2 regions of the Streptomyces sp. NPDC027185 genome follow, and region 2 is predicted to be linked to the other one. Evidence: riboswitches for the same ligand, from Rfam matches in the RefSeq annotation. Region 2 holds a riboswitch; the other holds the start of a gene.
The links. A riboswitch is a leader RNA that binds a small molecule or an ion and turns the genes downstream of it on or off. The one in region 2 is predicted to bind glycine.
Positions count from the first base shown of each region.

Region 1: it holds a riboswitch for glycine, as region 2 does, so the genes downstream of both, gcvT (glycine cleavage system aminomethyltransferase GcvT) here and gcvP (aminomethyl-transferring glycine dehydrogenase) in region 2, are expected to answer to the same signal.

Region 1 covers NZ_JBVHRF010000002.1:257,289-261,696, forward strand. Annotated here, with positions in the region: gene ACZ4M8_RS06380 (enhanced serine sensitivity protein SseB) at 1-439, opposite strand, end outside; gene ACZ4M8_RS06385 (AAA family ATPase) at 693-1,349, opposite strand; glycine riboswitch at 1,903-1,997, shown strand; gene gcvT (glycine cleavage system aminomethyltransferase GcvT) at 2,143-3,270, shown strand; gene gcvH (glycine cleavage system protein GcvH) at 3,424-3,801, shown strand; gene glyA (serine hydroxymethyltransferase) at 3,869-4,408, shown strand, end outside.
Region 2 covers NZ_JBVHRF010000008.1:417,896-422,303, forward strand. Annotated here, with positions in the region: gene gcvP (aminomethyl-transferring glycine dehydrogenase) at 1-2,862, opposite strand, end outside; glycine riboswitch at 2,924-3,050, opposite strand; glycine riboswitch at 3,051-3,147, opposite strand; gene ACZ4M8_RS26105 (PRC-barrel domain-containing protein) at 3,211-3,642, shown strand; gene ACZ4M8_RS26110 (DNA polymerase IV) at 3,667-4,408, opposite strand, start outside.

The sequences.
Region 1 (4,408 bases), on a different contig from region 2:
ACACCCCGGCGCCCGCCTCCCGGCACAGCTCCGCCACCGCGGGCGCCGGCAGCGCGGTGCCGACCGTGCCGCCGGGGTTGACGGCGATACCGAGCAGCGGCGGCAGCCCCCGGGCGAACTCCTTCGCCGGAGCGACGGTGAAGGACATGTGGGCGCCGACGGTCCGCAGGAACTCCTGCTCGGAGCTGAACACCGGGACGTACGCCACCTCGCCGATCTCAACGGTGGGCAGGTCCAGACCCCGGCCGCCGGGGCCCGCGGCGTCCGGGCCACCGCCGTTGGGCAGCGGCACCCACACCCGGCTGCGGCCCAGCACCTCCACGATCCGGCCGCCCGCGCCGGGGTGGCCGACGGAGGCCGCGAGGACCTCCTCCAACTCGTTGGCGGGCCACGCCAGCTGCGGTATTCCCTGCTCGATCCCCTGCTCGGGAAAGTCCATGTCCATCCATCCGCTTCCGTACCGCGCGCTCTGGCCGATGAGCTTAGGGGGTGTCCTTGGCATCCTCGCGGGGCCGGGGTGAGCGGCAGCACGCCTCGCCGCGGAGGCGTCCTGCGCCGCGGACGGCCGCGCCCCGCGGCGCACGGCCGCGGGCCGTCCCGGCCGGCGAAGACCGACAGGACACCCTCCGGGCCCTGTCGCCGCCCTCCGGTCGCCCGCCCGGAAGGGGCGGACGGAGGGTGACGACCGAACCCTAGACGAGTGGCGGCACCGCCGCGTCCGCCGCCCGGGGCGCGGGCCCGCCGCCGAACCGGAGCGTGCGCAGCCGGTCGGCCGCGGACCGGTCCAGCAGGACGGCCGAGGCGAACCCCCGGGGCGGCCGCCCCGCCCCGGCGTTCCGGATCAGCCGCCGGCTGGCCGCGCGGTGCCGGGCGAAGGCGTAGCCGGACACCCCGCGCCCGCGCGAGCGCTGACCGCGCCGCGCCACCTCGGGCGGGACGTCGAGCAGCAGCAGATGCGGACGCCGCCCGCCGCGCCGCGCCGCGCGGGCGATCCAGCGGCGCACCCAGGTCTGCGTCCCGCAGTCGTGCACCACGGCGCTCCGGCCCGAGCGCAGCACCCGGCGCAGCCCGAGGTAGTGCGCCACCCGGACGAGTGGCCGGTAGAGGGCGTACGGCACCCGGCGCAGCCGGCCGCGCTCCCAGCGCTCGCGGGCGTCCTGGGAGTCGACGCGGTGGACGGGGGCGCCCGCGCCGTCGGCCGCCGGGACGACGCGGTGCATCAGCGTGCTCTTGCCGCTGCCGGGCAGTCCGGAGACGACGACCAGGGCACCTGCGGGGAAGCGGAGTTCGGCCGGGAGCCCGGCGGCGGGGCACCCCCGCAGGTCGGTGACGGCGACGGGGTCCGGCACGGAAGCGGGTTCCGGCGCGGGAGCGGATTCCGGGCGGGCGGCCACGGCGGAGTCCTGCCGCGGCGGGCGGGGCGGCGTGTCCGGGCCGGCCCCCGGGTACGCGTCCGGGGCGGCCCCCGGGTACGCGTCCGGGCGCGGTCCGCGGCGTGCCTCCGGTGCCGGTCGCGCGTCCGGCACCGCCCGCGGCGGCCGGGCCTCGCGGGCCCCGGGCGCGGGCCGGGGCGGCGCGGTGCCACCGGTCCTCGGTACGGCCGTGCGCGCGGCTTCGCTCTGCACCGTGATCGCCCCTTCCCCCTCGGCGGGGCCGGGCGGCGGCCCCGTCCCCTCCCGCACAGTGTCAAGGAAAGGTAATGCCGTTCAAGACGCGGGGTGTTCCGGTGCCGCGCCTCGGGCGGTGCGCGGCCGGGGGCGGCGCCGTGCGGAGGCGCTCCGTCCGGGCGGCCGGGCGGGTTCCGGGCCGGGGCTCCTACGTGCGGCGTTCCCGTGCGATGATGTCGGCGCCCCGTGCACACCGGCGTCGCGCCGTGCATGGTCCAACTCCATACCGGCCGCTTGAATCCGCGCGGGAGAGTCCCCGGCCGCGCGCCGGGGCGCCGAAGGAGCAAGTCCTCCCTTGAATCTCTCAGGCCCCTATACCGCGCGGGCGAGGCAGATCTGAAAAGCGAGCCGCGGCCCGTACGGGAGCGGTTCCACCCAAGGTGCAAACCGGCCCGTTCGCGGGATTCCGGTGAACCTCTCAGGTTCCGATGACAGATGGGGAGACATGTCCTCTCACCCTGTCCGGGAGCCCACCATGACCGATGCCCCCCGCCGCACCGCGCTCGACGCCGTCCACCGCGCGCTGGGCGCGACCATGACCGACTTCGCCGGCTGGGACATGCCGCTGCGCTACGCCAGCGAGCGCGACGAGCACCTCGCCGTCCGCACCCGCGCCGGTCTCTTCGACCTCTCCCACATGGGCGAGATCACCGTCACCGGCCCGCAGGCGGCCGACCTCCTCGACCACGCACTGGTCGGCAACATCGGCTCCGTGAAGCCGGGCCGCGCCCGCTACACCATGATCTGCCAGGAGGACGGCGGCATCCTCGACGACCTGATCGTCTACCGCCTCGGCGAGACGGAGTACCTGGTCGTCGCCAACGCCTCCAACGCGCAGACCGTCCTGGACGCGCTGACCGCCCGCTCCGGCGGCTTCGACGCCGCGATCCGCGACGACCGCGACGCGTACGCGCTGCTGGCCGTGCAGGGCCCCGAGTCCCCCCGCATCCTCAAGGCCGTCACCGACGCCGATCTGGACGGGCTGAAGTACTACGCCGGGCTGCCCGGCACGGTCGCCGGCGTCTCCGCGCTCATCGCCCGCACCGGCTACACCGGCGAGGACGGCTTCGAGCTGTTCGTCCGGCCCGAGGACGCGGCCGCGCTCTGGGAGGCACTGCTGGCGGCGGGCGAGGACGCCGGGCTGGTCCCGTGCGGCCTGTCCTGCCGCGACACGCTGCGCCTGGAGGCGGGCATGCCGCTCTACGGCCACGAGCTGACGACGGCGACCACGCCGTTCGACGCCGGGCTGGGCCGGGTCGTGAAGTTCGAGAAGACGTCCAACGGCGGCGCCTTCGTCGGCCGCGCCGCGCTGGAGGCGGCCGCCGCGCGCGCCGAGGAGCGGCCGCCGCGCAAGCTCGTCGGTCTGATCGCCGAGGGCCGCCGGGTGCCCCGGGCGGGCTACCCGGTGGTGGACGCCGAGGGCACCGTCATCGGCGAGGTGACCTCCGGCGCGCCGTCGCCGACCCTGGGCAGGCCGGTCGCGATGGCGTACGTCGACGCCGCGCACGCCGCCCCGGGCACCGCGGGCGTCAAGGTCGACATCCGTGGCAGCCACGAGCCGTACGAGGTCGTCGCGCTGCCGTTCTACAAGCGGGAGAAGTAGCCCGTAGCGGGACACATCGCCGCCCGGAGCCGCCGTACGGGGCCGCCGGGCCGGTCCGGTGCGGCCGTTCCGGTGCGGCCGGGCCGCCGCCGCTGTGTCTCACTGTGCAGACCCCTTTCACCACCACACCCTCGCGTACAGGAGAATCGACCCATGAGCAACCCCCAGCAGCTGCGCTACAGCAAGGAGCACGAGTGGCTGTCGGACGCCGAGGACGGCGTCTCGACGGTCGGCATCACCGAGCACGCGGCGAACGCGCTCGGCGACGTCGTCTACGTGCAGCTCCCGGAGGTCGGCTCCACGATCACGGCGGGCGAGACCTGCGGTGAGCTGGAGTCGACCAAGTCGGTCAGCGATCTCTACGCGCCGGTCGACGGCGAGATCACCGAGGTCAACGAGGGTGTCACCGACGACCCCTCGCTGGTGAACACCGCCCCGTTCGAGGGCGGCTGGCTGTTCAAGGTGAAGATCACCGGGGAGCCGGGCGACCTGCTCTCCGCGGACGAGTACACCGCCTTCACCGCCGGCTGAGTCCGCCGCTCGGCCGCCGCCCGTACCGAAGCGCTCCGCGCCCCCTGAACCCTCCAGGAGAAGACCCATGTCGCTTCTCGACAGCTCCCTCCACGAGCTCGACCCCGACGTCGCCGCCGCCGTCGACGCCGAGCTGCACCGTCAGCAGTCCACCCTCGAAATGATCGCCTCGGAGAACTTCGCTCCGGTCGCCGTCATGGAGGCGCAGGGCTCGGTTCTCACCAACAAGTACGCCGAGGGCTACCCCGGCCGCCGCTACTACGGCGGCTGCGAGCACGTCGACGTGGTCGAGCGGATCGCCATCGACCGCATCAAGGAGCTCTTCGGCGCGGAGGCGGCCAACGTCCAGCCGCACTCCGGTGCGCAGGCCAACGCCGCCGCGATGTTCGCGCTGATCAAGCCGGGCGACACCATCCTGGGCCTGAACCTCGCCCACGGTGGCCACCTCACCCACGGCATGAAGATCAACTTCTCCGGCAAGCTCTACAACGTGGTGCCCTACCACGTCGACGAGAAGACCAACCTGGTCGACATGGCGGAGGTCGAGCGGCTCGCCAAGGAGCACCGCCCGAAGCTGATCGTCGCGGGCTGGTCGGCCTACCCGCGC
Region 2 (4,408 bases):
CGGGCAGGAGCAGACGAGGTTACGGTCGCCGAAGGCGCCGTCGATGCGGCGGACCGGCGGCCAGTACTTCTCCGCCGCCACGACACCCGCCGGGAAGACGGCCTCCTCGCGGGTGTACGGGTGCGCCCACTCACCGCCGAGCGCGTCCGCGGTGTGCGGGGCGTTGCGCAGCGGGTTGTCGTCCTTGTCCCACTCGCCGTTGCCGACCTTCTCGATCTCCGCGCGGATGGCGATCATCGCGTCGCAGAAGCGGTCCAGCTCGGTGAGGTCCTCGCTCTCGGTCGGCTCGATCATCAGCGTGCCGGCCACCGGGAACGACATCGTCGGGGCGTGGAAGCCGTAGTCGATGAGCCGCTTGGCGACGTCGTCGATGCTCACGCCCGTGGCCTTGGTGAGCGGCCGGACGTCGATGATGCACTCGTGCGCGACGAGCCCGCCGGGCCCGGTGTAGAGCACCGGGTAGTGCGGCTCCAGGCGCTTGGCGATGTAGTTGGCGGAGAGCACCGCCACCTGGGTGGCGCGCTTGAGACCCTCGCCGCCCATGAGCCGGACGTACGCCCAGGAGATCGGCAGGATGCCGGCCGAGCCCCAGGGGGCGGCGGAGATCGGGCCGACGCCGGTCTCCGGGCCCGCGGTGGGCTGGAGCGGGTGGTTGGGGAGGTACGGCGCGAGGTGCGCGCGGACGCCGACCGGGCCGACACCGGGGCCGCCCCCGCCGTGCGGGATGCAGAAGGTCTTGTGGAGGTTCAGGTGCGAGACGTCGCCGCCGAACTTCCCCGGCTCGGCGAGTCCGACCAGCGCGTTCAGGTTGGCGCCGTCCACGTAGACCTGACCGCCCGCGTCGTGCACCGCGGCGCAGATCTCGGTGATGTGCTCCTCGAAGACGCCGTGTGTCGAGGGGTAGGTGACCATCAGGACGGCCAGCTCGTCACGGTGCTTGTCGATCTTGGCGTGGAGGTCGTCGGTGTCGACCTCGCCGTCCTCGCCGGTCTTGACGACGACGACCTTCATCCCGGCCATCACGGCGCTCGCGGCGTTGGTGCCGTGCGCCGAGGACGGGATGAGGCAGACGGTGCGCTGCTCATCGCCGTTGGCGCGGTGGTACGCGCGCACCGCCAGCAGACCGGCCAGCTCACCCTGGGAGCCGGCGTTCGGCTGGATGGAGACCTTGTCGTAGCCGGTGACGGCGGCCAGCCGCTCCTCCAGTTCCTGGATGAGGCTGAGGTAGCCCTGCGCCTGCTCGGCGGGGGCGAAGGGGTGCAGCTGCCCGAACTCCGGCCAGGTGACCGGCTCCATCTCCGTCGTCGCGTTCAGCTTCATCGTGCAGGAGCCGAGCGGGATCATGCCGCGGTCGAGCGCGTAGTCCTTGTCGGACAGCCGGCGCAGGTAGCGCAGCATCGCGGTCTCGGAACGGTGCTGGTGGAAGACCGGGTGGGTGAGGTAGCCGTCGGTCCGCAGCAACCCCTCGGGCAGCGCGTCGGCGGCCGCCGCGTCCAGCTGCTCGACGTCACCGGAGACGCCGAAGGCGCGCCAGACGGCGGCGAGCTGCGTCCGGCCGGTGGTCTCGTCGCAGGCGATGCCGACATGGTCCGCGTCGGTCAGACGGAGGTTGACACCGGCCTCCCGGGCGGCCGCGACGACGTCGGCGGCCCGTCCCGGCACCCGGGCGGTGAGGGTGTCGAAGTACGCGCCGTGCACCAGCTCCACGCCACCGGCCGTCAGGCCCTCGGCGAGGACCGTGGCGTAACGGTGGGTGCGGCGGGCGATGGCGGCCAGCCCGTCCGGGCCGTGGTAGACCGCGTACATCCCGGCCATGACGGCGAGCAGCACCTGCGCGGTACAGATGTTGCTGGTGGCCTTCTCACGGCGGATGTGCTGCTCGCGGGTCTGCAGGGCGAGGCGGTACGCCTTGGTGCCGTCGGCGTCGACGGAGACGCCCACCAGGCGGCCGGGCAAGCTCCGGGCGAACTTCTCCCGTACGGCCATGAAGCCGGCGTGCGGACCGCCGAAGCCCATCGGCACACCGAAACGCTGGGTGGTGCCCACCGCGATGTCGGCGCCCAGCTCACCCGGCGAGGTGAGGAGGGTCAGGGCCAGCAGATCGGCGGCGACGGTGACGACGGCGCCCAGCTCCTGGGCCTGCGCGATGACGGCACGCGGGTCGCGGACCGCGCCGGACGCCCCCGGGTACTGCAGCAGCACACCGAAGACGCCCCGCTCGGCGATCTCGGCGGGGATGCCGTCACTCAGGTCGGCGACGACGACCTCGACACCGGTGGGTTCGGCGCGCGTCCGGATGACGGCGACGGTCTGCGGCAGGCAGTCGGCGTCGACGAGGAAGACGCCCTGCTTGACCTTGCCCACCCGCCGGGAGAGCGCCATGGCCTCGGCGGCGGCGGTGCCCTCGTCCAGGAGCGACGCACCGGAGGTCGGCAGGCCGGTGAGGTCGGCGACCATCGTCTGGAAGTTCAGCAGCGCCTCCAGCCGGCCCTGCGAGATCTCCGGCTGGTAGGGGGTGTACGCCGTGTACCAGGCGGGGTTCTCCATGACGTTGCGCAGGATCACCGGCGGGGTGAACGTGCCGTGGTAACCGAGGCCGATCATCGAGGACAGGACCTGGTTGCGCTGGGCGAGACCGCGCAGTTCGGCGAGGACCTCCGCCTCCGAACGGCCCTGCGGCAGCCCCAGCGCCTCGGCGCTCTTGATCACGTCGGGCACCGCGGCGGCGGTCAGCTCGTCCAGCGAACCGAATCCGACCTGCGCGAGCATCTTCGCCTGCGCCTCGTGGTCCGGACCGATGTGCCGGTGCTCGAAGGGCGTACCGCGCTCCAGCTCGGTCAGGGGGATGCGATTGGTGGTCATCTGCGGGGGCCTCCTGGTCTCAACGACCTACGAGGGGCACCACGGCGCTGGTGCCCGGACGGCCTCCCCCTCTGTCATCTCAACCTGAGAGCTTCACCGGCCCGCGACCGCGACCCGGCTTTCACCGTCGGTGAGGAGGGGTTTCCGGCGCTGCGTCGTCCGTGGCCCGCCCTGCTTTCCAGAGTGACCTCGTCCGAGCGGTACGTGTGCCTGAGAGTTTCCGGGGAGGATTTGCTCCTTCGGCGTCCGCGCCGCGAACGACGTGGACTCTCCCGCACGGGGTCAGCGGCCATTTGCCAGCCTACCAGCGCGTCATCCGGGGGATCCTTCGAGTGGCCGACATGAGAAATGTGCCGTTTGGTAGGTGTGACCAGGCAGTTGCGACCAGTTGGAGGGGCCGTGCAAACCGATATCGACCCGCGGAGCCTGATCGGCCGCAAGGCGTACGACCGCCAAGGTGCCAAGATCGGTACCGTGGACGAGGTCTACCTCGACGACGCGACCGGCGAACCCGAATGGGCGGCAGTGCGCACCGGACTTTTCAGCCGCGACGCCTTCGTCCCCCTGGAGCCGAGCCGCCTGGTCGACGACGCCCTGCACATCCCCTACGACCGCAAGCTGATCAAGGGCGCCCCGGACTTCGGCGTCGGCCGCCACCTCTCCCCCGAGCAGGAACTCCAGCTGTACCACCACTACCGGCTGGACATCACCTCCCCCGCGGACGTCGAGCGGCCTCCCGCCGACAAGAACTTCGGCAACATCGCGGGAGCGGACGACTGAATCCCGGGAGCGGAGCTGGCCCGCTCACCGGCGGTCCGCGCCTCGATCCTCCGGCGCCGGGGCCGGCCCCGGCGCCGACACCGGCTCTTCCGCCGGCGCCCGCTCCGGCCGACCGGATATCGAGCGGCCGGACACACCGTCCGGCCCGCCCCCTTTGCTCCTGACCGGCGCCGCTCCCGCGCCCGCCCCGCCCGCTGCGGAGCCCGTCGTCGGCCCGCCGCCGACCAGCGGCAACGGCTCCCCGGGCCGTAGCGCCGGATCGTCCACGGCGAAGGTCCTCACCCGCCCCGGCGCCGACCACGGCTGCTCGAACCGCACCGTCACCCGCCCCACCCCGCTGCCCTGCACCCACCCCGCGCCGTAGTCGTCATGGACGACGTCCAGCCCGGGATGCCAGCGGCGCGGCCGCTCCTCCTCGGGCTCCGCCTCGCCCCTCGCCTCCCCGCTCGCCGCCGCTTCCAGGGCGTGCGCTGCTTCGACGGCCTCCTGCTCCGTGGCCAGCTGGGCGAAGAGGTCCTCCTGGGTGAAGTCGGCCAGCCCGCTCACCCCCACGCCCAGCAGCCGCACCCCGCCCGTGGTGTCGACCAGATCCAGCAGCCGGATCGCCGCCTCCCGCACCACCGCGGGATCATCGGTGGGCCCGCGCAGCGTCTCCGACCGCGTCAGCGTCGAGAAGTCGTAGTTCCGCACCTTGATCACGACCGTACGGCCGGAACGGCCGGCGGCCCGCAACCGCTCCACACACCGCTCCGCCAGCCGCACCAGC